Regions from separate parts of the Lacticaseibacillus boliensis genome, predicted to be linked through region 3. Evidence: predicted binding sites of a transcription regulator. Region 3 holds the regulator's gene; each other region holds the start of a gene.

Region 1 (10,155 bases), 160 kb from region 3:
TTCGCCAAGTCTGACTGGATGGCGATCGAAAAACAGCGTGGGATCTCTGTCACCAGTTCCGTGATGCAGTTCGATTATGCCGGCAAGCGCATCAACATCTTGGACACGCCTGGGCACGAAGATTTCTCCGAAGACACGTACCGGACGCTGATGGCCGTTGATGCCGCCGTGATGGTGATCGACTCCGCCAAAGGGATCGAAGCGCAGACCAAGAAGCTGTTCAAGGTCGTCAAAAAGCGCGGCATTCCAATTTTTACCTTCATGAACAAGCTCGATCGTGATGGCCGCGAACCTTTGGATCTGATCGCAGAACTTGAAGACTTGCTGGGCATCGAAGGCTATGCGATGAACTGGCCGATCGGCATGGGTAAGGGACTCATCGGGTTGTACGATCGCAGCGACAACCAGATCGAACTTTACCGCGAAAACGAAGCCGGCGAGCGCTACTTGCCGCTCGACGCGGACGGCAAGCTCGATCCGAGCGAACCAATCGCCAACGAATCGATCTACCGCGACACGCTCGATGACATCGAGCTGTTGAACGACGCCGGCAACCAATATGACCTCAAGAAGATCATGCAAGGCGACCAGACGCCGGTGTTCTTCGGTTCTGCGTTGACCAACTTCGGCGTGGAAACCTTCTTGAAACACTTCGTTGACATGGCGCCGGCCCCGGGCCCGCATATCATGCAAGACGGCAGTGAGCTGATGCCAACGGCGCCGGACTTCTCCGGTTTCGTCTTCAAGATCCAGGCCAACATGAACCCGCAACACCGTGACCGGATCGCGTTTGTCCGCATCGGCGCCGGCGAGTTCCAGCGGGGGATGGATGTTACTTTGGCGCGTACTGGCAAACCCTTGCGGCTGAACAACGCCACCGAGTTCATGTCTGACGCGCGCGAATCCGTGCAGACCGCCGTTGCTGGTGACATCGTCGGTCTGTACGACACCGGTAACTTCCAGATCGGCGACACCATCTACACCGGCAAGCAGAAACTCGTGTATGAAGCCTTGCCGCAGTTTACCCCAGAACTGTTCATGCGTGTCACCGCCAAAAACGTGATGAAGCAAAAATCGTTCCACAAAGGCATGCAACAGCTGGTGCAAGAAGGGGCCGTACAGCTTTACCGGACCTATTCGACCAACGACTACATTTTAGGTGCGGTCGGGCAGTTGCAGTTTGAAGTCTTCAAGTTCCGGATGCAAAACGAATATAATTCTGAAGTTGTGATGACCCCGATCGGCAGCCGCGTGGCGCGCTGGATCGATCCGGAGCAGCTTGACGAGAACATGTCCAGCTCCCGTAACCTGCTGGTCAAAGACATCCACGACGAACCACTTTTCTTATTCGAGAACCAATACGCAGAGCGCTGGTTTGCAGACAAGTATCCAGACGTCCGCTTAACCGCCAAACTCTAGGAGGCTATCATGGGAATTTTTAACTTCGGTAAAAACAACGACGCAGATTCTGAACAACCCCATCAAGATGGGGTCGATCCGGTTCATCAAGCCACCAACGACGACCTCTTGGCGCTGTGGCGGAAGGTGACGCTAGACCAATCCGACGACAACATGGGCACGTTTTTAGAAGAGCTGGTGGAGCATTCTAGCTTGATCACCTTGGTGCTGAGCGACGAGGAAGTGCCAACCAAAGCCGACGGACATCTGGATTTTGATCAAGAGCTAGAGCTACATTTTCCGCTGCTCACCGGCCAAGACGACCAGACCTTCCAACCGTTTTTCACTGATTGGCAAGCGGCGCTGACACTGCTCGACCAATGGACAGAAAGTGGCAATCAAGACGCAGTTGACCAGGCCCAAGGTATCGTGATCAACTTCGCCGAGATGGTGCAGTTCATCTCCAGCAATCCTGACGTTCGCGGCGCGGTCATCAATCCGTTTGCAGACAACATCACGCTGGATCGCGATTCGCTGCTCGATCTGGACAAGCAAGCCAAGTCCCGCCACGAAACCGAAGAACAACCGGTCCACGTCGGTGATGGCCGGAAGGCACCAGATGGCTTGTTGGAGACGTTGGTCGATAAGTTTGCCGCTGATGGCCAGGTTCAACGCGCCTGGATGCGGACGCTGACGATGGGCGATGCCCAGTCGTTCTTCCTGATCCTCGATATGCCGGAGCGCGACGATCAGGACCAATTCTTCGACGACCTGACGGTGCTGGCCAACGAGTACCTCGATGCAGAAGACATCGGCTTAACCATCGCCCCATACAGCGATGAACTCGCCGGTGCCACCAACGGCGCCGTGCCGTTCTACGCCAAATAAGCAAACAAAGCCGCGACGGTTTAACCGTCGCGGCTTTGTTTGACTTGATCAGATAAACTTACGCTGTCCGGCAGCGTAAGTATTCTTTGAGCTGTGTTGGGGATAGTGGTACAGGTCGGGTTTGATGTGTTCCGGCCCTTGAGATGGCTGGAACGGTGCGAGGCGCTCAGAAGCTAACTCGGCTCCGCCGAGTGGATCTTCTTCGACGCCTTTGTTGTAAGCGGCCAAGCCGCTAACAACAATGCCGCGCCTGAGCCATCTCGGGCCTCCACACACCAAACCCTGACGTTAGCGTCCTGCATCACCGGAAGTGGCAATTTCCAAGAAAGCAGAAATGAGCTGGTGGCAGACAACACCGTCTAACTGAGAATGCATTAATTGCAATCAATGGGGTCGACTCGGTTGTCCATGAGATCAAATTATCCGGATACGCAGAATCTAGGGTGTGGGCGAAAGTGACGGAAGCAGGTCAATCTGACGTGGTGGCATCGTTGTTGGCGACTTGTCGCCATACAACCAGCGCAGGTGGAGATCCACTCGAAGCGTAGCGGAGAGTTAGCTCCACCGAGCACCGCCACTACGACAGATTGAAACCTGCTGGAGTCACTTTCGCCCACGCCCGCCAGCTAACTGGTCTACCCAACACCAGACACTTACGCCGCCGGACAACGTCAACGCAAAAAGCGCCTGATTCGATTGGAATCCGGCGCTTGGTGGGTTAGTGCGTGACGCCACCCCAAACGGTGGTGGCAGGGTGTTCAGCGGCGTCGACGGTGATGAAAAACGCTAAAACATACGCGTCGTCGCTGAGGCGATACCAGCGCGAATCGTTGTCGAGTTCGGCGACCGCAGTAATCGAAACAGGCGTGCCTTCTTTAAGTCGTTGGCTGCGCATCTCGCCAAACGGCGTCGTCCACAACGTGGCGTCAGCGATGGCGGTGCCGCGGAGGCGGCAGGCGGATTCTTGATTGGTAAACAGACTGTGGGGCAGGGTCAGCGGTGTGGGGTCGGGGAGGAATGGATTCTCGGCGCGCCCAGTGGTGTCAGCGGCTGTCAGCCATTGATTGCCGCCGATGTTTAGCCACACAGTATCAGTGTTGGTGTCGCGCATCAAGGCAAACACCCGCCAAAACGTTTTAGCTGGCAACTGTCCTGGCAAAGGGGATCCCGCGAGTGGAGCTTGATAAACCAGTTTGGCCTTGAGCAGTTGAATATACGCGTCTGTTGGCCGTTGTCCGGCTTCAAGTGGAGATAGGTTGTAGGTGAAGCGCAGGCGCTGGCTGGTCGCGGAAAAGGTGCCCGATTGCTCAGCGTCGCCCACGACATGATCTGCGAACTTTGCTAAAGCCTTGGCGGTGAACGCCTCGTTGACGACGCCGGTGAGCACTTCCGGGACCTGCAACAAGTCGCCGGCGCCGTCGCGGTGGTAGATCATTACCGGACCGGCGACGCGCGGGGAATATGCACACAACAGGGATTGATTCGTGTTGGGGAAAACCTGCGTGAAGCCAACAATGGCAGTCAAGACGAACCCTGGCAAAACCTGCCAGGTGACAGGCAAAGGGTCGCCTGGCGTGCCGACCAGTTCGACTGGTGGCCGCAGGTTGGCGTGGGTGCTCGCATTTTGATAATAGACCCGCACCCGCACACGGCTGTCGACTGGGCCGGTGGCCTGTGGCAATGGCGGGGTCGGTTGGGGATCTTTGGGTGATGGCGCCGGTTTTGGTCGGCGCGGCTGGTGGTGATTCGTCGGTGTCGGTTTGGCCGCTGATCGCGGTTGCAACCAAGAACGGATCAAAGAGATCAAACTCATAGGCAACTCCAAAAAGACATCAGGATTCGTTCACGCGTTGGCGAGAATGCAGACTGATCTCGGCGAGCTTGTCGCCGCGGACAACGGTCACATCTGCGAGGTCGACGTGATAAAGCTTGTCTAAGGTGAAGCGCAACTCGGCGTCTTGAATATTGCGGGCTTCGTTGGTGAAGAGAAGTTCATCATGGGTCGCCGCTTGCGTGTAGATCACGGTGGTGTTGCCCAACGAATAGACCTTAACGAATTGTGCATCCGTATGCGCTAACTGCTGCGCGACGAGGTGCGGATAGCTGTTGGTGATATCGATCAGCCTCATTGTACACACGTCCTTTCGCTTATAGACAAGGAATATGATTGGTTCTGCTTTCATTATAGGTTACCCAGCCTCAAACTGCTAGGCATAGCCCCGACAAGCGCCAAAAATGTCCCGCCTCGAATCGAGACAGGACATTTTCGGTAAATCTATGACAGAATCACGCGTTAGCGGCTTTTTCGGTGATCGCGATCTCACCGTTGGCAATGCGCGCTTCCAGCGCGGTTGCGGACGGATGGTCGAGATAGAAGTCAGCGACACGGTCTTCTATCTGCTCTTGGATGACCCGGCGCAGCGGCCGTGCCCCCATGGCAGGATCGTAACCTAATTCGACCAGCTTCTCCTTGACTGGGTCAGTGACGTGAATCGTCAGGCCTTGGTCGTGAATGTTGGCATTCGTGTCATCGATCATCAAGCTGACGATCTTCAACAGATCGTCTTTGCTCAAGGACTTGAACTCAACGATGTCATCGAACCGATTCAAAAATTCCGGCTTGAAGTAGTTACCCAGCTGGTTGAGAACGGAGTGGGTGGTGCCGTTCAGGCTGGCGCCAAAGCCGACGTTGGCTTCTGCATCGGTAGAACCGGCATTGGAAGTCATGATGATGATCGTGTCCTTGAAGGAAACAGTGCGGCCTTGACTGTCGGTCAAACGACCGTCGTCGAGGATCTGCAAGAACATGTTCATGACGTCAGGATGCGCTTTTTCCACTTCGTCCAACAAGATCAGGCTGTAAGGGTTGCGGCGGACCTTTTCGGTGAGCTGGCCAGCTTCTTCATAGCCAACATAGCCCGGAGGTGAACCGATGAGCTTAGACACGGAGAACTTCTCCATGTACTCCGACATATCAAAGCGGATCATCGCTTCTTCAGAACCAAACAGCTCTTTGGCGAGTTGCTTAGCCAGCTCGGTCTTCCCGACGCCGGTAGGGCCAACGAACAAGAAGCTACCGATCGGTCGGCCAGACTTGTTGAAGCCGACCCGGTTGCGCCGGATCGAACGCGCCACTTTATCGACCGCGTTGTCTTGGCCGATGACGTGTGCCTTAAGGTCTGGTGCCAGCGTCTTAAGCTGTTGTTGCTCTTGCTTCTTCAGCTCACCGACCGGAATATTCGTCTTTTGTTCGACGATCTGTTCCATGTCTTTTTCGGTGACCGTTGGCGTGTCTTCGTCTTCCACCTTGGCTTGGTCTTCTTGCATCTTTTCGAGCTTGTTGACCTGGTCGCGGTAGAAGGCGGCTTTTTCATAATCTTCTTGTTTAAGGGCGGCTTGCTTTTGCTTTTCCGCATCGTCGATCTTCGCCTTCAAGGCTTTGGGATCGACCACTTGGATGGTCAGGTTCTTCTTGGAGCCTGATTCATCCAACAAATCGATCGCCTTGTCGGGGAGGTAACGGTCTTGGATGTAGCGGTTGGATAAGTTGACCGCGGCTTGGATCGCGCCTTCAGTGTACTTGACGTGATGGAAGTCTTCATAACGCTTTTGGATGCCGTGCAAGATCTCGATGGTCTCTTCTGGGCTCGGCTCGTCAACGGTGACGGGCTGAAGACGACGAGCCAAGGCGGCGTCTTTTTCGATTTGGCGATATTCATTGTTGGTGGTGGCACCGACGAGTTGCAGTTCGCCACGAGCCAACGCCGGCTTCAACACGTTGCCGGCGTCCATGCCACCTTCAGCGTTGCCGGCGCCAACGATTTCATGGATTTCATCAATGAATAAGATGACGTTGTCGTTTTGCTTGAGTTCGTTCAACAGCTGTTGCATCCGTTGTTCGAACTGACCGCGGATCCCGGTGCCTTGCACCAAGGAAACGACATCAAGTTGAATGACTTGGCGGTCTTGAAGCTTGACCGGCACATCACCATTGGCGATCTTCAAAGCCAGACCTTCAACGACCGCGGTCTTGCCGACCCCGGCTTCACCGATCAAGACCGGATTATTCTTGGTCCGGCGGTTGAGGATTTCGATCACGCGGGCGATTTCGCCGTCGCGACCGATGACTGGGTCGATCTCACCGTTTTTGGCTTTGTTTGTCAGGTTGACCCCGAACTGGCCCAAGACACTGTTTTGGTTGCCTCGGTTACCACCGCCGCCACCGCCGCGCCCGGCTTGGGTAGGCGGGGTTTGCTGCGCATTTTGAGAACTTTGGTCCATGCCTGAGCTCATCGCCTTGAAGATATCATCAAGGCTGTTGAAGCCGAATGGATCGTTTGCATTGGTTGGTTGCATACTGCCTCCTGCTTGTTGCTTTAATTGTTGGTAGCAATTTTGGCACAAGTTGATCTCTTGTTTCGTCCCATTAACACTCGTGTACAAATGAATCGTCGCGGGATTTTGATGACAGTTTTCACACAGCATTTTGTCACTACCTTTCTATCACGCAAGGTAAAACATGCCTTGCGTCGGATTTGACCTTCACTGACCAAAGCTCAGTATACACGGGTATTTTGAAAATGCAAGCACTCTAATGCAGAGAGTGCTAAAAAAGTCAGTTAGACCCTTGCTATATATGGTTTTGTGGTTGCCGTATCGCCTCCTTAATGCTATGGTAAACCTGTAAGACGGAAGGGGGCAACTAATTGACACCAGACTACACACAGCTGATGGATCAGCTGCGCGCAGGCGAGATTGACCAGATCGCCATCGATCCCAGCACGTTCAACGCTTTCCGCACCGCCTGGACCAATTATCCTGCACGTAAAGAGATTGTCGGGACAGCCCAGCGTGAAGGCAAGATTATTTACCATTACCACCCCTTGGCAAGCAATTAAAACTTGTCGAGACAACGGAATAATGGTAAGGTTTACAGGAGATAGAATGTGTCCATTCTATTCGGCAAAAATTTTTTTAAATGACGAAGGAGCAGATTACTCATGGAAAAACGCGAATTTAATGTTATTGCAGAAACAGGGATCCACGCCCGTCCGGCAACCCTCTTGGTACAAGCTGCCAGCAAGTTTAACTCTGACATTAACTTGGAATACAAGGGCAAGAGCGTTAACTTGAAGTCCATCATGGGCGTTATGTCCTTGGGTGTTGGCCAGGGTGCCGATGTTACCATTACCGCAGAAGGCGCCGACGAAGCCGACGCAATTGCAGCCATCGAAGAAACGATGAAGAAGGAAGGCCTCTCTGACTAATGACAAAGCAACTCAAGGGGATCGCCGCTAGTGATGGCATCGCAACCGCGAAAGCCTACATGCTGGTGCAACCTGACTTGTCATTCAATCAGACTTCTATTAAAGATGCAGACGCTGAGGTTCAGCGTCTGCATTCTGCGCTAGAGCAGAGTAACAGCGAATTGAAGCTGATCCGTGACAAGGCGGCGGAATCTCTGGGCGAAGAAGAAGCACAAGTCTTCGACGCGCATATGATGATTCTGGCAGATCCGGAATTTACTGGTGCAATAGAAAGCAAAATCAAAGACGAAGCGATCAATGCCGAAGCAGCGCTGAAGAACGTGTCTGACACGTTTATCGCGATGTTTGAAGGTATGGTCGATAACCCGTACATGCAAGAACGTGCGGCTGATGTTCGCGACGTTTCCCAGCGAGTGCTTGCACACTTGTTAGGCCGCGCGTTGCCTAATCCTGCGCTGATCGACTCAGAAGTCATCGTGGTTGCCCACGACTTGACCCCATCTGACACCGCTCAGTTGAACAAGAAGTACGTCAAGGCGTTTGTCACCGATATCGGCGGCCGCACGGCACACTCCGCAATCATGGCACGCTCGTTGGAAATTCCTGCTGTTGTCGGTGCCCAATCGGTGACCGATGATATCACGGAAGGCCAACTCGTCACCGTTGATGGCTTGACCGGTGAGATCACCATCGACCCAACGCCTGAACAGGTCAAGGCCTCTGAACAAGAAGCCAGCGACTATGCCAAGCAAAAGGCCGAATGGGCGACCCTGAAGACTGCAAAGACCATGACTGCTGATGGCAAGCACTTCACCATCGCTGCCAACATTGGGACCCCGAAGGATCTCACTGGTGTGGTCGACAACGGGGCTGAAGCGATCGGTTTGTACCGTTCCGAGTTCTTATACATGGACTCTGCGGAACTGCCGACCGAAGACGACCAGTTCGAAGCCTACAAGCAAGTCTTGGAAACCATGGGTGATAAGCAGGTCGTTGTCCGCACGATGGATATCGGCGGCGACAAGCATCTGCCTTACTTGCCATTACCAGAAGAACAGAACCCATTCTTGGGTTACCGGGCGATTCGGATCTCTTTGGATCGTGATGACATCTTCCGTACCCAGTTGCGCGCCTTGCTGCGGGCATCCGCATACGGTAAGTTGGGCATCATGTTCCCGATGATCGCTACCGTTCCAGAATTTGAAGCCGCTAAGGCCATTTTTCTGGAAGAAAAAGACAAGCTCGTTGCCGACGGGGTCAAAGTCTCCGACGACATCGAACTCGGCATGATGATGGAAATCCCAGCCGCCGCTGTCTTGGCCGATCAATTCGCCAAGCACGTTGACTTCTTCTCCATCGGGACCAACGATTTAATCCAATACACCATGGCCGCCGATCGTGGTAACGAGCATGTCTCTTACCTCTATCAGCCATACAACCCATCGATCCTGCGCTTGGTTAAGCACGTCATCGATTCTGCGCACGCAGAAGGCAAGTGGGCTGGCATGTGTGGGGAAGCCGCTGGCGACCCGATCATGGTGCCACTCTTACTGGGGATGGGCTTGGATGAATACTCCATGTCCGCAACTAGTGTCTTGAAGGTCCGCAGCCTCATGAAGAAGCTGTCCACCGAAGACATGAAGACCTTGGCCGACAAAGCGATCAACGAATCTGTCACCAACGATGACAACAAGAAGTTGGTTGAAGAATTCACCAAGTAATTCAACATTGAACCGTCTACGTGAATGCGTAGGCGGTTTTTTTATGTCGTCAGAACCGAACGATCCCCGTTGAAGTCGCGACAGGGGCACAAATAAACCGGCCTAGTTTTGCCGAACGTTCGTAAATCCGAACAATAACGATAATTGTACAAACTTTCGTGCGTAAATAGCCTTGTTTTTCCGAATATCCCGTGCTAGACTCAACTTAACTTAAGAAAGCGGGTGACGATTTTGACAGTGGCAATCGTGATGGGATCAAGTTCTGACTGGCCGACGATGAAGCTTGTGGCCAAGCAGCTAGAAGCGTTGGCGATTCCTTATGAAAAGCACGTGATATCGGCACATCGCATGCCTGATGCGTTGGCGGCTTTTGCCAAGAACGCGCGGGCGCACGGTGTGGACGTGATCATCGCAGGGGCAGGCGGCGCAGCCCACTTGCCGGGGATGTTGGCAGCGAACACGACCGTTCCGGTGATCGGGGTTCCGGTTAAAACCCGAACATTAAACGGCGTCGATTCACTCTTGTCGATCGTGCAAATGCCAGGCGGTGTGCCGGTGGGGACCATGGCGATCGGTGAGGCCGGCGCCACGAACGCGGCGTTGTTTGCTGCCAGCATCTTGGCGGTTTCCCAGCCGGAAGTGGCGGATCGGCTGACCGCGTTCCGCACCGCGCAAACGAAGAAAGCGGAAGAAAGCGAGGCCTTGCTCGATGACTAAGCCAATCTTGCCACCAGCAACGATCGGAATCGTCGGCGGCGGTCAACTCGGCCGAATGCTTGCCCAAAGCGCCAAGCAGATGGGCTATACCGTTGGCGTCTTAGACCCGACACCAAACGCACCGGCGGCCCAGGTGGCAGACTTTCAGATCCAAAGCGAATACG
Region 2 (10,155 bases), on a different contig from region 3:
GATGGCACCAAGCTCACCGCCAAGAAGGTCGGGACCGACGAGACCACTGATCTGGCCGTCTTGTCCATCTCCGCAGACAAAGTATCCAGCGTGGCGTCGTTTGGCGATTCTAGCAAGCTACAAGCCGGCCAGACCGTCTTGGCGATCGGATCGCCACTGGGCTCGCAATATGCCACTTCCGTCACCCAAGGGATTGTCAGTGCCACCTCGCGGACGGTCGACGTCACCGACGAAGACACCGGCCAAGCAACTGGGCAGGAAACGGTTATCCAAACCGATGCCGCGATCAACTCCGGAAACTCCGGTGGTCCGCTGATCAACCTTTCTGGGCAAGTGATCGGGATCAACTCGATGAAGTTGTCCGGATCGTCGAGCTCTAGTTCCGATTCGGCCACGATCGAAGGGATGGGCTTTGCCATTCCAAGTAACGAAGTCGTTTCGATCATCAACCAGCTGGTCACTAACGGGAAGGTCGTCCGTCCTGCACTTGGCGTTGAGATCCGCGATCTCTCCAGTGTCACAGCTAGCCAGCAAAAATCTGTCTTGAAGCTGCCAACGTCTGTCACTGGCGGGGCGGTCGTCGCCGGCTTCACCAGCGGCAGTGTTGCCAAGGCGGCCGGCATGTCGCAATATGATGTGATCGTCGGAATCGGCGACGACAAGGTCACCGGCGTCGCTGATCTGCGGACGGCGCTGTACAAGCACGCTGTCAACGATACCGTCAAGGTCACCTATTACCATGAAGGGACCAAGAAGACGACTAACGTGAAGTTGACGCAAACCACTGACTCGCTGTCTTCTTCGACTGACAGCAACAGCAGCAGTAACTAATAGGCTATTAAGCGTCTTTGCCACGCGACCACTTTTGCGGTTGCGTGGCAAAGACGTTTTTTTTGATTAAAAGGGAAAGAGCGTGCAAAACTTGTCAAGTGTGGATATGAGGTGGGAATAACTCCTAACGGTGCCTGTGGATAACTCTGTGGATAGTGTTCATAACTAGGTTGAACGGGTGTGCGTGGATTTTTCCCCAGGATGTGCACAACCTGTGGATAAAAAAATTATTGTACAGGCGAACATCTGTGTGTCCGTTGGGGTGCAAGGGATACGCCGCTTCCAATGAAGGATTTTTAATTTTTGAAGGTTGTTGATAAGTGCCGGTAAAAAATTATTGTCTTGATTTTTTCTGGCAGAGTATCTGGTGTCAACCTCGCACCTCACTACCAGATAATGGGGGCGTGGCCGCCGCGGTGTGGATAAACTTTGGGGATGAGTTGTGCGTCGTGTGCACAGTGGGGAAAACATTGACATGCGCGCCTGAATTTACTATACTATAGTTAGTTAATAAGTTGCGCACAATCAATTAGGAGGATATCGCATGAAAATCACGATCAAGCCAGAAGCATTGACTTATCTGCAAGCTAAGATGGCGCCAGAAGACCGGGTATTCTTAGCATTAGACGACGGCTCTAGCAAGTACTCACAGCTCGGCGGCACCTGTGCGATCGGCAATAAGTACCAGCTGGTCTTGACCGATGCTGAAGATTCCGATTATGCGATCAAGGTGGATAACGATGCCGGGGTGCCGTTGACCACAGGCGACTTGGAGCTGATGTATCTCGGCAACGGCTTAGTGCTGGATTATCAACAAGCCACATTGGTGTTGCGCGATGATTCCGGGATCCTTGACGGGGCAGTGATGGTCAACCGGCCAACACCGCTGACTGCAGAAGTCCAACAAGCCATCGGCGACAAGATCTGCTAACCAAATACACAAGGCGTCAGCGCCACGAAACCTTACGGGGTCGCGTGGCGCTGATTTTTTTTGGCCAAATTCAAAAAACTTTTAGCACTCTATTGACTAGAGTGCTAAAAGTGAGTACTATATATTATGTAAACAAGGAGCGGTGATCAACCACCGCAATAAAGAAAGGGAGTCTGTTGTATGGCTAATGAAATGATGCGTCGCGATGACTGGTTAGAGGATCCGTTCTTCGATAACTTGGGGCGTCGGTTCTTCGACAATTTCATGCCAGCGGCAAGTTCCAGTCAGGTGTTGAAGACTGATATCACCGAAAACGACAAGGATTATATCGCCAAGATCGATGTGCCTGGCATCAACAAGGACAACATCAAGTTGAACTACCAAGACAATATTTTGAGCGTCAGCGTGAAGAAGGCTTCCTACAATGACCATCAAGATAAGGAAGGCAACACGTTGATGAGCGAGCGTAGTTATGGCGCGATGAGCCGCAGCTATCGGCTGCCTAACGTCGATGATCAGGCGATCAAGGCCGCTTATACCGATGGCGTGCTGACCGTGACCCTGCCAAAGCTGACCGAGACTCAACAAAGTCCACACCAAATCAACATTGACTAGCTTTTGAATGACTGCAAAATGCCTCCTAAAATAATGTCAATTAAAATATCACGATATAGAAAGGGAGTCTGTTGTATGGCTAACGAAATGATGCGTCGCGATGACTGGTTAGAGGATCCGTTCTTCGACAACTTGGGGCGTCGGTTCTTCGACAATTTCATGCCAACGGCAAGTTCCAGCCAGGTTTTGAAGACTGATATCACCGAAAACGATAAGGATTATGTCGCCAAGATCGATGTGCCTGGCATCAACAAGGACAACATCAAGTTGAACTACCAAGACAATATTTTGAGCGTCAGCGTGAAGAAGGCTTCCTACAATGACCATCAAGATAAGGAAGGCAACACGTTGATGAGCGAGCGTAGTTATGGCGCGATGAGCCGCAGCTATCGGTTGCCAAACGTCGATGACAAGGCAATCAAGGCCGCTTATACCGATGGCGTTTTGACCGTGACCCTGCCGAAGCTGACAGAGACCCAACAAAGCTCACACCAGATCAATATTGACTAGCTTTTGACTGACTGTAAAATGCCTCCTATCCATGTCCTAACCCAACGAGCTGAGCCCTAATCGGTTCTAGCTCGGTAACGCCAACAGCCCTGCACCGCGATGAAACGGTGCAGGGCTGTTGGCGTCTTGATGACGCTTGTAGACATTTTTAGGAAAATTATATTTATATTTTTATTTATATAACGTTGTAATTTCGACAATCTCGAGATATACTAAATGTAATCTTAAGAACTGAATCGTAACGCTCACCTGAACGGATCTTGGGGATCATTCAGGACGACCCGTATGCAGAGGCTGTTGGCCTGCTGTCATGCGGGCTTTTTCTATCCTAGAACGGGACACTTGGGAATTCAGGACTAAGAGGTAAAAAAAGTCCGCAGACGGCTTGGGGGCGTCTGTGGACGAGTGAGGCTCAGAACCTTGGGAGTTATTCTGAGTAACTTGTAAATGGCTTGGGAGACATCTACCCAGTTATTCTAGCACAAATACATATGAGTTGCGCCCCTAATTTGTATTAGGTTGCATCCATGAACGACGCCAGTGATGGCGTTTTTTTCATCCTGCTGGTTAGTGGCTGAGACATAAAGCGTTCTTATCATAGTGTAGAAGGACCCTGCCGAGTAAATCGTAAACTTTGCGATTTTGAAGTGCAACAGAAAAGTTAGACAATTTAGATTTTGAATTAAGCAACTTTGGCTTGCTCCCGGTATTCAACCGGGGTCAGGTCATTTTTGTTTCTTGAGATTCTGACATTGTTGAACCAGTCAACGTAACTATTCACTAATTTACGTAGATCTGTGAGGCTATTAATCTGATATCGATTCAAGCACTCCCGCTTCAAGAGGCTGAAGAAGCTTTCAATCGGTGCATTATCATGACAGTTACCTTTACGCGACATACTCTGAGTAATATTCATAGCCTTTAGGCGTTGCTGGTAATCTGGCATTTGATATTGCCAGCCTTGATCTGAGTGCAGGATGGGTTTAAGACCATCTTTGAGATGATCTTGCAATTCGTCGAGTGTTGCGTGAATCAATGCTTTATTTGGAGAAGAACTAACGATAGCGGCGACGACTTCACGACTAGCTTCATCCGTAATCGAAGAGATATAGCCCCATTCACCATTGTAGAGTCGGACCTGAGTCACATCGGTATGAAATACAGTAAGTGGCTGTTTAGCGTCAAACTGCTGGTTCAAGATGTTAGACGCCACCTTGCCAACTCGGCCCTTATAAGAGTGATACTTAGAAGTACGCGTAGAGTAAACTGTAACTTTCAAGCCCATATCACTCATTAACCGGCGAAACGATTCTTCGGCATAGTGAAAACCATGCTTAGCTGCTTCATCATGGATGCGACGATACCCGTATGTTTCTTCAGAGCCGTAGTAACAGGCCTTGATGAATGCCTTAACACCAGTGTATTTATCTTCTCTTTGATTCCGCTTAAGGCGGTCATAGTACGTTGCCCGCGGCAAATTGAGCGCTTTAAGCAGCGCTTTGAAATCGTATTGTGACCTTAACGAAGTAATGATACCTGCCTTCACTTTCGTGGAGAGTGTTTCGACGAATTCTTCGTTAGGGTCGCGAGTACTTTTAAAATATCACGGTCCATTTCAGCTTTATGTAGTTTGCTTTTGAGTTCCAAAATCTCTTGTTTGTACTTTTCCTCTTGCGTTGGTTCAAGCCGTTTGATTGACTTGATCTTCTTGTGCTTGCCCATAGATGGTCCCCCTGCACGTTTAGCACGAAGACCGACAACTCCTTGTTCTCGAACAATGTGATTCCATGAGTTCACTAGCCCAGGAGAAATGCCGAAATGAGCGGCAGTCCGTGCTTCACTTGTTTTATGTGTATGCACATACTCTAACACGGTAATCTTGAAGGCTTGCGAGTATTTAGTCTTAGTTCTCTTAACCGCCAAGGAACCAATTCCATGCGCCTGTGCTTGAGTAACCCAAGTCCGAATTGTTTTCGTTGAAGGAATTTCAAAACGGACACAGAGTTTATCGTAGCCAATACCGCCTTTCAGGTATGCAGAAACAACTTCAATCTTAAATTTGCTACTATATTTGGTCATAAGAAAAGCCCCACAATCATTAGACTTCTTGTCTAACAATTGTAGGGCACTTCATTTTGCTTGGCAGGGTCTTTCTACGCAAATGCGTTGCCTATGCTCGTACATCTCTGTAATAATCGTGATTATTTCGTGAACTCTAATTTTGTCTTGTTCTCTGCTTTAGCCAAAAATTTATATTTGATCAATGCTGAACATGGAATTCTGCCAATATAGTGACATATTTTGTCACTATGCGGCCTTATAATACGTGTATTGATTGTTGAGGAAACGAAATCAGGAGGCTGACTGCAATGACATTACAACGTGTTTGGTTGATTGAAAACAACAGTGGCAAATTCATCTCAGGTTACCAGTACGATGCCGGCAGCTTCGGTCTGGTGCCGACGGAAGACCCCGACCAAGCGATCAGCCTCGTGACGGATCACACCAGGCAGGAAGAATTCCAAGTCCGGTTGTTTCAGGCGTTGACTCGCCATCCTGCAACTGATTCCGATATCATTTCGTTTATGGACACCGTTGCCGCATTCGAGCTGGTTCGTCGAGCTTGTACATTAGTTAGCAAGGATGTGGACGAAGATGCCCAAAGCCTGCCTAACACGACCCAGCTGGTTGGCAATGCGCATTATGAAATTGACGCCTTTGGTGCTGATCAGCAACTCGATAAATATGATAACCGCTGTGTTGATCTCCACGATGACATCGCCCAGCGAGAGTTTCGTTTGCTCGATGCCCGGCTGTGTGTCGATGCGGGAACCGGCCAATGGTATCCCGGCATTACTGTTGCGGCAGGGCCTGAACCGTTTTTCTGGGTGCTGCCCGATGATTATTTGGGCTGGGTGGATGAAATGCAAACTCGAGGTGATTTTCCAGTGGACGTCTTATTCACCGAAAACGAGGAAGGACGACCCGTGGCTCGCATCTTTGCGGTGCGCTCGCGCAAGTAACGTCGCGATTGGCTGTTTGGTTGGAGTTGACGACGATCAAAGGAGGACGTGATGGTTCTGAATAAAGAGGAAACATCTACGCGCGGCGACGAGCACATGGTACGCCTCTTGAATGAAATGATTGCCTTAATGCAAGGCGGCCAGTTGGAAAAGGCCGATATTACGCGGCGCTACCAAATTACGCCTCGGACCTTTTTCCGCGACATGGGAATCATCGGTCAAGTCGCTAACGAAAACGGGATGGATCTAAAGCCAACAAATGCAAAATACCAGTTAGAAGCGCGGATCGATGTCGTACATCTGGTGATGATCGCCCACATCCTACTGGCCAGCGGGAGTTTTCGCAAGTCTGAAAAAGACGCGCTTCTCGCCACGCTGCTCAGTCTATTGTCACCAGCTCGCCGCAAGGAGGTAAAAGCGACCTTGGGTGCGGCCAATGTCGCCGAGTATTCTCACAATGACCACGTTGATATCATTCAGATTTTTCGGGAGCTCAGCGGTGCCATCGCCAATAAAATGACCGTTACGTTTGATTACCGCTCGACCCGGGAGACGTCCATGAACAATGCGATGCATTCGCACCTGGGCTTTCCAGATTGCTTGTTTTATGACCACGGCAATTTTTATTGTGCGATGTACGAACACGGCAAGGTGCGCGGAGAAAAAGATCATTTTGCGGTCTATCGGCTGGATCGCTTCGGTAAGATCTACCATACCCGTGCAAACAAGCATCTGATGCCACCGCAAAAATTTGATTTGGCCGACTTCCGCAAGCATGCTTACCTGATGAGCAGTGGCGAAGCCATCGATGTCGAGTTTGATTATCGCCGCTATCCCAACTTGGTGTTAGATGCGTTTCCAACTGCGCACATTGGCGCAACATCCAGCCAAGGGACGCGGGTCACGATTTCTCAGGTGAAATTTTCCAGCATTTTGTTGTGGGTATTGAGCCAAGGCAAAAACGTGGCGATCATTCATCCCAAAGAGCTGAGAGATGAGGTCATCAAGGAGGCCGCGGACGTTATCGGACTGTATGCCAAGGCGGAAACAAAAGGGGAGGCTACCAATGTCGTGGATGAAGGTTAAATTCTATGCGCTGTGCAAGCCGTATCCACTCAGGGAACTGGTGGCGGATCTCAAGGATAATTTTCCCGAGGAATACGAGTACACCAAGCTGGAAATCGAAGCGACCTTTCCGGCAACCGCAAGCCATACGGCTAGTGTCGTTGGGACGATCACTTGTTCATATTATGATGAGGATTTTGGCGATCTCGACGTCAGACTTTTTTTGATGACTGAAGCTTATCCCCTTGAATACACAGTGTTGGCTGAGCGGGAAACTTTTGAGTATCGCTCGGAAATCCTCAGAGAAGATGGTGTGCCGGATGACGTCTGAAGAGACGAAACGTTAAGGAGGTGGTGCTTGGCGGTGATGATAATGGGATCGGTTTGGTTGGTGGTAATCGCAGAATAATGGAGGATGACATCATGACACCAGAAGAATTTCGGAAGCAAAACGAGTTAACCTATGATGATTATGATCGCGTTCGGACGACATACGGGCACATCGGCAGCTTTGCATATTGGCCAAAGGGCTTTTCCTTCAAAGTAAACGAAACGATTCCGATCGTTGCGGCTGATAAGGAAGACTTTAACGCGCTTGCGCGGGCATCTGCAAAAAGGGGTCGTCATTTTAGGCACGAATTATGGTGATCGCCCCTACACACCGGCCAACGATATCCTCGAGGACCAAAAGCTTTCTGTCGCGGCACGCCAGGCCAAGTTAGACGAGTTCTACAACTTAAATAACCAATATGGCGGGAATAACGTCAAGCGGGCCTTTTCACCGGAGTTTGAGACGCACAATGGTAAAGTCTCGATCTTGAGTGGTGCTTATATGACCGATTTGTTTAAGTTCAATCCTGATGAGGATGGCAAGTGGCTGGCGACCGGCATGGCAACGAAAACGGAAGCGCAGCTGAATGATTATCTCAAAGACCATCCGGAAGCCGTTGATTACAATATTGCGGGCCTTCAACACGAGCTGCATGACGTGCTGGGAGCCGGCGAGCAAATCGTTTTCGTGTTGCTCGGAGGCATGGTGCAAGGCTTTGCGTCGCGTCTGCAAAAGGCGTTCCCAGAGGCGTTGATGTTTGATTTCTACCATTACGCTGCTTGGCAGATCAAGGCAGAAGCCTTCCAAGCCAAGGGCAAGGCACTCAACGACGAAGTAGAAGTAGCAATCGCAAAGTGGTAGGTTGTTGGCGATCTGCTGACAGCGAGAACATATAGGGCACCTTTCATCAAAATAAGCCAGGATCGACGCAAATAACGGCGTCGATCCTGGCTTATTTTGGTCAGCGTGTTGAACGCGCCTCGGGGTAATCTTTGTGCGGTACCTTACTGAAAACAGCCTTTTCATCATCGACTCTGGCGATCACGTCATAGTCCGGATCGTTGGCGAGCTGGCCGAAGTTGAAGACTGAATCTGTGGTGGTGTCATCGACATCGATCAAGGCGTTGGCGATGACCTTCAGCCGGTCGGCCTGATGGCGATGGCTGGTGACCACTTCGGCTGCCTTGGATAAGGTGTAGCCTTCGTCGATCAGGGACTTGACGAGGATGATGCTGGCTAAGTTAGGAAAGTTGAAGCGCTTGTTGCCACCGTCTTCGCGGCGAAAAGAATGGACGAGGTGTTTTTTCTCCCAGTAGCGGATCTGGGTGACTGTGGCCCCTGTGATCCGACTGGCCTCGCCGATCCCCACAGAAATACTCATGACTTTGAGGCGGTTGGTAAAATCTGGTTCCATCGTTACCTCCAATGTGACGACTTGTCATTTTTATTTTTTATTTTCTGAAAACTCATTGACTAGTTAATAACGTAAGTGTAACATAATGTTTTGTCAATATCACATAATATGATAAACGAATTACAAAATATATTAACAAAAGAGGGGCGATATTTTGCCAGTTACAGATCGACGTGGTAAGAAAATCAACGTACCATTGATGGTCGTGACACTGATCGTCGGTGTCTTCATCACCGTCTTGAACCAGACGATTCTTACGACTGCTTTTCCAACTTTAATGAAGGCTTTTGATATCTCCACAGGGACCGTTCAGTGGTTGACCACCGGGTTCATGATGGTCAACGGGATCATGATCCCGGTATCAGCCTACCTTTCTGCTAAGGTCTCGACCAAGTGGCTGTATTTTGGCGCGATGGGGATCTTCGGGATCGGGACCTTGATCGCCTTCATCGCCAACAGCTTTGCGATGTTGCTGATCGGGCGCTTGATCCAAGCGCTTGGCGTCGGCATCACGATGCCGTTGCTACAAAACATCATGCTCAACTTGTTCCCACCAGAAAAACGTGGGACCGCGATGGGCTTGACTGGCTTAGCGATCGGGGTTGCCCCTGCGATCGGTCCGACCTTGTCTGGCTGGGTCATCGACAACTCCGGTTGGCGGACGCTGTTCGGCATGTTGCTGCCGGTTGTCGTGTTGGTCTTGATCCTGTCCTTGTTCTTCGTTAAGGATGTTTTACCAACCAGCAACCCGAAGCTCGATGTGTTGTCATTGATCGAATCCAGTTTTGGTTTTGGTCTGCTGCTGTACGGCTTCTCCGAAGTCAGCTCCAAGGGCTGGGGCGATGCCACCGTTATTGGCAGTATCGCCGTCGGCCTGGTGATCATCGCGCTGTTCGTTTGGCGCCAATTGCGACTCGACGAACCATTCGTTCAAGTCAGAGTTTTCACCAGCAAGATCTTCACGATTTCAACGATCTTGAGCTCGATTGCGATGATGGCGATGGTCGGGGTCGAAATGATCTTGCCATTGTATCTGCAGATCCTGCACGGCAAGTCCGCCCTCGAATCTGGGCTGACCTTGTTGCCAGGGGCCTTGATGATGGGGGTTATGAGCCCGATCACCGGCTATGTCTTTGACCGGATCGGCGCTCGTCGGCTCGCGCAGCTCGGTCTTTTCATCTTGGCGGCTGCGACCTTGCCGTTTGCCTTCATCACTGCAGACACTCCGACGCTGTTCATCACCTTGATCTACACCGTCCGGATGTTTGGGGTGTCGATGGTCATGATGCCACTGACGACCAACGGGATGAACGCCTTGCCGTTGAACCTGATCCGGCATGGTACCGCGGTCAACAACACGGTTCGCCAGATCGCCAGCTCGATGACGACCGCCATCTTGATTTCCGTCTTGTCTGATGTGACCAGCAACGCGTCA
Region 3 (10,155 bases):
ACCACGTCATGGAACAACTTTCAGAATATCAGCTGATTCCTGAAAGCTGGGGTGGCGACACCATCTTCGTGGAAATCTCTGCGAAGTTTGGTAAGAACATCGACGAATTGCTCGAAATGATCTTACTGGAAGCCGACGTTCTGGAACTCAAGGCCAACCCAGACCAAAAGGCCGTCGGGACTGTGATCGAATCACGTCTGGACAAAGGCCGCGGGCCTGTTTCCACCGTCTTGGTTCAACAAGGGACGTTGCGCATCGGCGATCCTGTCGTTGTCGGCAACACCTATGGGCGGATCCGGAGCATGACCAACGACCGCGGTCGTCGGGTCAAGGAAGCTTTGCCTTCCATGCCAGTCGAAATCACTGGGCTCAACGACGTGCCACAATCAGCAGATCGCTTCGTTGTCTTTGACGATGAAAAGACTGCCCGTGCCGCCGGTGAAGAACGTGCCAAGCGCGCATTAGACAAGGAACGTCAACAGACGACCCACGTCACCCTCGACAACTTGTTCGAGACGATGAAGGAAGGCCAACTCAAAGAAGTTGACGTCATCATCAAGGCCGATGTGCAAGGGTCTGTTGAAGCCATCGCAAGCAGCTTGAAGAAGATCGATGTTGAAGGTGTTCGTGTCAACATTATTCACCAAGCCGTTGGGGCGATCAACGAATCTGATGTGACCTTGGCGTCTGCTTCTAACGCCATCATTATCGGGTTCAATGTCCGGCCAACACCACAAGCCAAGGCGCAAGCCGACACTGATGATGTTGATATCCGTCTGCACTCTGTCATCTACAAGGCGATCGAAGAGATCGAATCCGCGATGAAAGGGATGCTGGAACCAACCTACGAAGAAAAGATTACCGGGCAGATCACTGTGCGTGAAACCATTTCTGTTTCGAAGGTCGGGACGGTTATTGGCGGTTACGTCGATACTGGCTTCATCAACCGCGACTCTAAGGTCCGCTTGATCCGTGATGGCATCGTGATCTACGAAGGCGAACTGGGTTCCCTGCGTCGCTTTAAGGATGACGTGAAAGAAGTCCGTTCTGGCTTCGAGTTTGGGATGACGATCGAAGGTTACAACGACGTCAAGGTCGACGATCAGATCGAAGCTTACCAGATGGAAGAAGTTCCAGTTAAGTAACGTATCGCTTGACGTCAACGTTTGCCCCATATCACCTCGTCAGGGGTGATATGCCACAACAAGGAGAATCACAATGAAACATCGTATTGGACGGGTAGAAACCCAGATCCAGCGTGAGATCGACGACATTTTGTTGAAAGATGTCAACGATCCGCGGGTGCAAGGTGTGACGATCACTGGGATCAATCTTACCGGCGACCTCCAAGAGGCGACTGTGTATTTCAGCATTCTTTCGGATGATCCAAAGAAAATCGCTGAAGCACAGACCGGCTTGGACAAGGCGACTGGTTTGATCCGCAGGGAAGTCGGCCAACGCATCAAGTTGTACAAGACGCCGGAGATTCATTTTGAGCAAGACCAATCCGTGCAGTATGGTGCCCGGATCGACCAGTTGCTCGCTGAAATGAAGCGTAAGCAGTAACATGAAAGCCGCCACTTTGGCGGCTTTTTGCGTGGCCTCGCGGGTAATCTGGCGGTGGCCTTTTGCAGGGCGTTACGCGTATAATGGAATGAGTTATGTGTGAAAGGATTGATCCCATGGACGGCATTTTGCCAGTATATAAACCTGTTGGTGTCACGAGTCACGACGTGGTCGCTCAGTTACGCCGACTGCTTCATATGAAAAAAATCGGGCACTCCGGTACGCTTGACCCCAGCGTTGATGGGGTCTTGCCGATCGCGCTAGGTGCCGCCACCAAGGCGGTGCCAGCGTTAATGGCGGCAGGTAAGACCTACACGGGTGAAGTCACGTTAGGATTTGCTACCGAAACCGAAGACCTCGACGGCGCAGAAGTCGAGCGTGTTGTGTTGCCGCAGCCGTTCACCACGGCCCAGATCGACCAGGCGTTGGCGACGCTGACCGGTGAGATCACCCAGATTCCGCCGATGTATTCCGCGGTGAAGGTCAACGGACGCAAACTTTATGAATATGCGCGTGCCGGCGAAACGGTGACGCGTCCAAAACGGCAAGCGACGGTTTATGCGTTTACGCGCACCGATGCGGGCAGCTTTGATGCCGTCCGCGGCGAGCAGCGGTTCAAATTCTCGGTTCGCGTCAGCAAAGGCACCTATATCCGGACGCTGGCAGTGGCAGTCGGGCATCTGCTCGGGGTACCGGCGGTGATGAGTCAGCTGACGCGGATCGCCAGCGGTGGGTTCACGCTCGATGAGACCTTGGATCTGCGGCCCCTGACGCCTGACACGGCGCCGGCCGCAGTCGCAGAAAAATTGCGGCCGATCGAGTTTGCTTATGGTGACTTACCGCTTTTGGCGCTTGATGACGACCAGTGGGAGCGGTTGAACCACGGCCGCTTCTTGAAGCTGGACGCGAGCCAACCACGGCTCGGATTGACCTATCACGGGCTGCTTAAGGCGGTGTATCGCCAAGATGGTGATCTGTACCGGCCAGACGTGATGTATCTCGCAAACGAAGGAAGTTTTAACGCATGCAAGTGATCGATATTCAACCCCCATTAACAGACGAATTGCGCCCGCAGTCACCGATCGTCTTGGCCCTCGGCTTTTTTGATGGCGTCCATCGTGGCCATCAGGCGGTGATCACGCGCGCCAAGCAAATCGCGATCGCCAAGCACTCGCCGCTGGCGGTCATGACGTTTGACGTGCACCCGGCAGTGATTTATCAAGGCGTGCCTGCCGAATCCGTGAAGTATCTGTCGCCGCGGCCACGCAAAGAAGCCTTGATGGCTAGCCTAGGCGTTGATCTGCTGTATTTTGTCCATTTCACGCCTGAGTTTGCCGGGCTGCAACCCCAAGCGTTCGTTGACCAATATCTTGTTGGATTGAACGCCCAAGTCGTTGTTGCCGGCTTTGACTATACTTATGGCAAAAAGGCGATTGCCAACATGACCACGCTCCCTGATTACGCGCAGGGGCGTTTTGAGATTATTACTGTGCCGGCACACCGCCAAGATGGGGAAAAAATCTCCTCGACGCACATTCGCGAAGCACTGGATGCAGGGGATGTCGATCGGGCTAACCAACTGTTAGGCTATCAGTACCAAACGACTGGGGTCGTGGTTCACGGCGAGGCGCGCGGGCGCACGCTGGGGTTCCCGACGGCTAACATCAATACGCCGAACGCAGAACGGTTGCCTGGCATTGGGATCTACACGGTGCGGATGCAGGTCAACGGCCGATGGTTTGGCGGCATGGCGTCTGTCGGCCGTAACGTCACTTTTGGGGCCGGACGCGACGTCACCTTGGAGATCAATCTGTTTGATTTTGATGCTGATATTTATGGCGAACAGGTGGTCGTTCAATGGTGCCATTATCTGCGTGGCGAGATCAAGTTTGCCGGTGCTGAAGGGTTGATCACCCAGCTGCAAGCCGACCGTGAGCACAGCTTGGCGTATCTGAAAAAGGAAGTGTCTTGATGGCAGGGGCTTACGTGCACATTCCGTTTTGTGAGCACATCTGTTACTATTGCGATTTCAACAAAGTTTTCATCGAAGGCCAGCCAGTTGACGATTATGTGGCGATGTTGTTGCGAGAAATGAAGATGGTGATGGCAAGCCACCCAAACGAACGTATTGAAACGGTGTATGTCGGCGGTGGCACCCCGACCACGTTGACGCCGCACCAACTTGACCAACTCTGTCAGGGCATCCGTTCGGCACTCCATTTTGACCACGGGGAGTTCACGTTTGAGGCCAATCCCAACGACTTGCAGGATCTGGAAAAGTTAAAGGTCTTGAAGGCCAACGGCGTCAACCGCCTGTCGATCGGGGTGCAAAGCTTCGATGACGCCATTCTCAAAAAGATCGGGCGCATCCACCGGGTCGCTGACGTGTACACGGCAATCGCCAACGCCCGGAAAGTGGGCTTTGAGAACCTGTCGATCGATCTCATCTTTCGTTTGCCGGGGCAGAGCCGGGAAAACTTTTTACACAGTTTACAGGCCGCATTGGCGCTGGACTTGCCGCATTATTCCACGTATTCACTGATTTTAGAGCGCAAGACGATTTTTTATAACCTGATGCGCAAAGGCAAGCTGGCCTTACCGACGCAAGATGTTGAAGCCGACATGTACCAAGACGCGATCGACTTGATGCACACCCATGGTCGCGAGCAATACGAAATCGCCAACTTCGCCAAGCCAGGGTTTGAGTGCCAACACAACTTGTTGTACTGGCAAAATGACCACTATTTTGGCTTCGGTGCTGGCGCGTTCGGTTATGTCGGGCGGGATCGTTACCACAACTTTGGCCCGATCCAGCAATACCTCGCACCGCTTCACGACCACAAGGTGCCGGTGATCGAACACCACCTGGTACCGCTTGAAGAGCAGATCGAAGAGGAAATGTTTCTGGGCTTGCGCACCCGTGCTGGCGTCAGCCGCCAGCGTTTTTACCAGCGGTATCAGATGCGGGTCGAAGACGTCTATGGTGATCTAGTCGAAGACTTGTGCGAACAAGGATTGATGGTCGCAGACGGCGATCGTTTGGTTTTGACGAACAAAGGGATGTTTTTAGGTAACGAAGTCTTTCAACAATTTTTATTAGACAATCCGTTGGTCTAATCTAGGGCTGAAGGCTGATTTTACGCCGATAGCCGTAGATTTTAGCACTCTAGGGGTTGACTATGCTAATACGCGTTGCTAGTATAGTAATTGTGTTAGCACTCATCTGTTGTTAGTGCTAAGAAGAGGGTGGCAATATGTTGACAAAACGCCAACTGCTCGTCTTGAAAGAGATTATCCGCTCCTTCACCGAAACCGGTCAGCCGGTCGGTTCCAAAACCTTGATGGCGGAACTACCGATCCATGTCAGCTCGGCGACGATCCGAAATGACATGGCGGCCCTGGAAGAAGCAGGACTGATTACCAAGACTCACAGTAGTTCTGGGCGTGTGCCCTCGACCAAAGGCTACCGGTATTACTTGGACAACTTAGTCGAGCCGGCACAAGCGGAACCTGCCGAGATTGCTGCGATTCAGCAAGGCTTCGGCGGACATTTTTATAAGATTGACGAAATCGTCGCGCAGTCAGCACGGATCTTATCCAACCTGACGAATTACACGGCGATCACACTCGGGCCTGAAGTGTCTAACCTGCGGCTGACCGGTTTTCGGCTGGTGCCGCTGGGAAACCATCAGGTGATGGCGATCCTGGTGACCAATAATGGGAATGTGGTCAACCAGCTGTTTACCCTTCCCGGTGAGATCGATTCCGATGAAGTGGAAAAGGCGATCCGGATCGTGAACGATCAGCTGGTCGGGTTACCACTGAATCAGGTCGCTAAGAAGTTGCAAGGCGATGTCCCATCATTGCTGTACAAGTATATGACCAGCCCGGATGGGTTCTTGGATATCTTCGGCAACGTGTTGAAACAGGCCGCGGCCGAGCGCTTTTATGTTGGCGGGCGGTTGAATCTGATGGATTATCTTGATGATTCTGATGTGCGCCGCGTCAAGCAGATCTTCTCGCTGTTTGATGATGATTCCAGTGATATCAATCAACTCATCGGGCCGGTGTCAGATTCCAGTGGCGTTCGCGTCCGCCTCGGCCAAGAGCTGACACCTGATGTCCTCGATGATCTCAGCTTGATCACCGCCAGTTATTCAGTTGGCGATCACGGCACCGGGATGATTGCGTTACTGGGGCCGACACAGATGCCGTATTCGAAGATGATCGGCTTGCTCGACGCCTTTCGTGAAGAGTTAGCCAAGCGGCTGACCGATTACTATTCACATTTTGATCAATAATAAAAGGAGGTCGCTTATGGCAGACGAAAAGCAAAAACCTGAAACCAATGAGGAACCCAAGCAGCAACCTGAAAAGGATGCTGAAAAAAAAGCGGAACCTTCGTTGAAAGAAGAGATCGAGGCTGAAATGAAGGCCGATCTCGACGAGCAGGTCAAAGAAGCACCTGTAGATGTCAAGAAGCTCCAACAAGAGCGCGACGATTTTGAAGACAAGTATCTGCGCGCCGCTGCAGAAATCAGCAACATGAACAACCGCTTCAAAAAAGAGCGCGCAACGCTTTTGCAATACGATGGGCAAAAGCTCGCCACCGCTGTTTTGCCTGTACTCGACAACCTTGAGCGGGCCTTGCAAGCCAGCACCGATGACGCGGATCCATTGAAAAAAGGGGTCGAGATGGTTTATAGCCACCTCGAATCGGCCCTCAAAGAAAACCACGTTGAGAAGGTGCCGACAGACGGCAAGTTTGATCCGACACTGCATCAGGCGGTGCAGACGGTGCCGGCAGACGACGATCATCCTAAAGACAGCATCGTGCAGGTCCTTCAGCAAGGCTATAAGATGAAGGAACGCGTGTTGCGTCCGGCGATGGTGGTTGTGGCATCATAACCAGCTGAATTCGCTTTGTTTCACTCTGGTAAGGGACTTGCCGGCGCCTGACAGGCAATGGCAATTAAAATTAGTTAATCAAAAATTTAGAAGAAGGTATGACAATGAGTAAAGTTATTGGGATCGACTTAGGGACCACCAACTCCGCTGTTGCGGTGCTCGAAGGTGGCGAACCGAAGATCATCACCAACCCAGAAGGCAACCGTACCACGCCTTCCGTCGTTGCGTTCAAAGACGGCGAAATTCAAGTTGGTGAAGTGGCCAAGCGCCAGGCAATCACTAACCCAGATACCATCGTGTCGATCAAGCGGCACATGGGCGAAGCCGGTTACACGGTGAAGGTGGGCGATAAGGCCTACACACCACAAGAAATCTCCGCTCAGATCCTGCAATACATTAAGAATTTTGCTCAGGATTATTTGGGTGAAGAAGTTACCGACGCGGTCATCACCGTGCCAGCCTACTTCAACGACTCCCAGCGTCAGGCGACCAAGGATGCCGGCAAGATCGCTGGCTTGAATGTTTCTCGGATTGTCAACGAACCAACGGCTTCTGCTTTGGCTTACGGCCTTGATAAAGGCGACGCCGATGAAAAGGTTCTGGTTTACGACCTTGGCGGTGGGACCTTCGATGTTTCCATCTTGCAACTTGGCGATGGCGTTTTCGAAGTGCTTTCCACGAACGGTGATACCCGTCTTGGTGGGGATGACTTTGATGACAAGATCATCAACTGGTTGGTTGACGAGTTCAAGGCTGAAAACGGCATTGACTTATCTAAAGACAAGATGGCCATGCAACGTCTGAAGGACGCGGCTGAAAAGGCGAAGAAAGACCTGTCTGGCGTTTCTTCCACCCAGATCTCATTGCCATTCATTTCCGCCGGTGCCAACGGCCCGCTGCATTTGGAACGCACCTTGACCAAGGCGCAGTTTGAACAGATGACGGAAGACTTGGTCGAAAAGACTAAGATCCCAGTCGACAACGCGTTGAAGGATGCTGGCTTGACCGCCTCTGATCTTGATAAGGTCATCTTAAACGGTGGTTCCACCCGGATCCCAGCCGTTCAAGAAGCTGTTAAGAACTGGACCGGCAAGGAACCTGACCACAGCATCAACCCTGATGAAGCCGTTGCGCTTGGCGCGGCGATCCAAGGTGGGGTCATTTCCGGTGACGTCAAGGATGTCGTTTTGCTCGATGTTACACCGCTTTCCCTTGGGATCGAAACCATGGGTGGGGTGTTCACCAAGTTGATCGATCGCAACACCACGATCCCGACATCTAAGAGCCAAGTCTTCTCGACGGCCGCTGATAACCAGCCTGCTGTTGATATCCACGTGCTCCAAGGCGAACGGCCAATGGCTGCTGACAACAAGACGCTGGGTCGTTTCCAGCTGACCGACATTCCTGCTGCCCCTCGTGGCGTACCGCAAATCGAAGTTAAGTTCGACATCGATAAGAACGGTATCGTCCAAGTTTCCGCTAAGGATATGGGCACCGGGAAGTCGCAAAACATCACGATCAAGAGTTCTAGCGGTTTGTCCGACGAAGAAATCGATCGCATGATGAAAGAAGCCAAGGAAAACGAAGAAGCCGATAAGAAGCGCAAGGAAGAAGTCGATCTGAAGAACGACGTCGACCAACTGCTTTTCCAAACCGACAAGACCTTGAAGGACTTGAAGGGTAAGGTTTCCGACGACGAGATCAAGAAGGCCGAAGACGCTAAGGAAGCCTTGAAGAAGGCCCAACAAGAAAACAACGTCGAAGACATGAAGACCAAGCGCGACGAGCTCAACAAGATCGTTCAAGACTTGACGGTCAAGTTGTACGAACAAGCCCAAAAAGATCAGCAAGCAAAGTCCGCAACCGGCGCCGATGACGCAGGCCAAGGCGGTGCTGCTGGTGCCAAGAAGTCTGACGATGATGATACCATTGATGGTGAATACAAAGACGTCAACGACAACAAGTAAGCACCTGGGTTAGAAGAGCCAAAGCCAGCTGGCTTTGGCTCTTTTGGTGAATTGTACTTGTGAGACGTTGTATGTTATTCTGTATTAGCTTTTGGTACAGACATTAGGAGGCAATAATGGCAGAGCAGAAAGATTACTACGACATTCTCGGTGTCAGTCGAGATGCCGACGATGCGACCATCAAGAAGGCCTTTCGGCAACTTTCTAAAAAATATCATCCAGACATCAACCACGCCCCTGGCGCAGAACAAAAGTTCAAGGAAATCAACGAAGCTTATCAGGTCTTGTCTGATCCGCAAAAGCGGGCAGCGTTCGATCAATATGGGTCAGCTGACGGCCCACAAGGCTTCGGTGGTCAAGGCGGCCAAGGGTTTGGTGGCTTTAGTCAAGGCGGTTTTGGTGGCGGTGGCTTCGAAGATATCTTCAGCCAGTTCTTCGGTGGCGGTGGCCAGCAGCAACGGGCCAACAGCCCGCGGCAAGGGGCCGATCTGCAATACCGGATGGATCTGAAGTTTGAAGAAGCGATTTTCGGCAAAGACACCAAAGTCTCCTATGATCGCGAAGCAATTTGCAAGACCTGTGGCGGTTCCGGCGCCAAGCCAGGAACCAGTCCGGTCACCTGTCATAAGTGTCACGGTTCTGGTTATATCCAAGTCCAACGCAACACGCCGCTTGGCGCAATGATGAGCCAAGAAGTTTGCGACGTTTGTGGCGGTACCGGTAAGGAAATCAAGGACAAGTGTGTCGATTGCCACGGTACAGGTCACAAGCAAGAACGCCACACAATCGACGTCAAGGTGCCAGCCGGTGTTGAAGACGGGCAGCAGATGCGTCTGCAAGGTGCTGGTGAAGCCGGGACGAACGGTGGCCCTTATGGGGATCTGTTCATCGTGTTCCGGGTCGCCGCAAGCGACAAGTACGAACGCGACGGCGCGACGATCTACCTAAAGATCCCGATCAGCTTCGCTCAGGCGGCCTTAGGTGACACGATCAAGGTCGATACGGTTCATGGTCCGGTCGAACTCAAGATTCCTTCTGGTACCCAGACCCAAAGCAAGTTCCGTTTGCGCGGCAAAGGCGCACCGAGACTGCAAGGTTCAGGCATCGGCGATGAGATCGTCACGGTGACGGTCAAGACGCCAAAGAACCTCAACAGCAAGCAAAAAGACGCCTTGATGGCTTTTGCCGCGGCGAGTGGCGAAGACGTCACCCCGCACGGCGGGCGGCTGTTTGATCGTGTCAAGGATGCGTTCAAAGGCCAATAATCACAAAAATCACGCTCATTGCGAGCGTGATTTTTTGTGTGGCAATTATTGACATTGCTTCAAGAAGTTGACGATCAGCTGCTTGCCGACTTCGGGATCGGTCATGATCGATTCGGGATGGAATTGGACGCCGTAAACCTGGTTAGTGTCGTCTTCGATCGCCATGACGCTGCCGTCGTCGGCTACGGCGCTGAGCGTCAAGCCATCTGGGGCTTCTTTGACGACCAGTGAGTGGTAGCGCGCACCGGTGAATTGGTGTGGGCAATCAGCGAACAACGTGCTGTCTGCCGTGACGGTGATCGTCGACGGTTTGCCGTGCATCAGGGTTTTGGCGGCCACGACTTCGCCACCGTACGCTTGACCGATCGCCTGTTCACCGAGACAGACCCCTAGGATCGGGACGCGGCCGCGCAACGCCTGGATCATCGCTGGCATGTTGCCACCGGCTT

What was found. The regulator HrcA, encoded in region 3, represses chaperone genes, less so after heat shock. The targets are predictions, from matches to a motif close to TTAGCACTCNNNNNNNNNGAGTGCTAA.
Region 1: the regulator HrcA is predicted to act here: its motif matches at 6,870-6,896, upstream of ACYVRB_RS01095 (ATP-dependent Clp protease ATP-binding subunit).
Region 2: the regulator HrcA is predicted to act here: its motif matches at 1,844-1,870, upstream of ACYVRB_RS12280 (Hsp20/alpha crystallin family protein).

The regions. Positions count from the first base shown of each region.
Region 1 is NZ_BAAIHN010000001.1:227,216-237,370, reverse strand. Features, by position in the region: gene ACYVRB_RS01115 (peptide chain release factor 3) at 1-1,419, shown strand, start outside; gene ACYVRB_RS01110 (SseB family protein) at 1,429-2,286, shown strand; gene ACYVRB_RS01105 (MucBP domain-containing protein) at 3,005-4,099, opposite strand; gene ACYVRB_RS01100 (DUF1827 family protein) at 4,119-4,415, opposite strand; gene ACYVRB_RS01095 (ATP-dependent Clp protease ATP-binding subunit) at 4,573-6,771, opposite strand; gene ACYVRB_RS01090 (hypothetical protein) at 6,993-7,184, shown strand; gene ACYVRB_RS01085 (phosphocarrier protein HPr) at 7,287-7,553, shown strand; gene ptsP (phosphoenolpyruvate--protein phosphotransferase) at 7,553-9,274, shown strand; gene purE (5-(carboxyamino)imidazole ribonucleotide mutase) at 9,503-9,991, shown strand; gene purK (5-(carboxyamino)imidazole ribonucleotide synthase) at 9,984-10,155, shown strand, end outside.
Region 2 is NZ_BAAIHN010000038.1:7,800-17,954, forward strand. Features, by position in the region: gene ACYVRB_RS12270 (S1C family serine protease) at 1-831, shown strand, start outside; gene ACYVRB_RS12275 (iron-sulfur cluster biosynthesis family protein) at 1,376-1,762, shown strand; gene ACYVRB_RS12280 (Hsp20/alpha crystallin family protein) at 1,943-2,377, shown strand; gene ACYVRB_RS12285 (Hsp20/alpha crystallin family protein) at 2,453-2,887, shown strand; gene ACYVRB_RS12290 (IS3 family transposase) at 3,570-4,433, opposite strand; gene ACYVRB_RS12295 (transposase) at 4,430-4,966, opposite strand; gene ACYVRB_RS12300 (hypothetical protein) at 5,257-5,910, shown strand; gene ACYVRB_RS12305 (helix-turn-helix transcriptional regulator) at 5,962-6,996, shown strand; gene ACYVRB_RS12310 (hypothetical protein) at 6,977-7,306, shown strand; gene ACYVRB_RS12315 (hypothetical protein) at 7,399-7,623, shown strand; gene ACYVRB_RS12320 (hypothetical protein) at 7,571-8,167, shown strand; gene ACYVRB_RS12325 (MerR family transcriptional regulator) at 8,268-8,720, opposite strand; gene ACYVRB_RS12330 (MDR family MFS transporter) at 8,875-10,155, shown strand, end outside.
Region 3 is NZ_BAAIHN010000001.1:65,902-76,056, reverse strand. Features, by position in the region: gene infB (translation initiation factor IF-2) at 1-1,145, shown strand, start outside; gene rbfA (30S ribosome-binding factor RbfA) at 1,219-1,566, shown strand; gene truB (tRNA pseudouridine(55) synthase TruB) at 1,683-2,600, shown strand; gene ribF (riboflavin biosynthesis protein RibF) at 2,591-3,538, shown strand; gene hemW (radical SAM family heme chaperone HemW) at 3,538-4,683, shown strand; gene hrcA (heat-inducible transcriptional repressor HrcA) at 4,821-5,867, shown strand; gene grpE (nucleotide exchange factor GrpE) at 5,884-6,474, shown strand; gene dnaK (molecular chaperone DnaK) at 6,573-8,441, shown strand; gene dnaJ (molecular chaperone DnaJ) at 8,558-9,706, shown strand; gene ACYVRB_RS00310 (anthranilate synthase component II) at 9,752-10,155, opposite strand, start outside.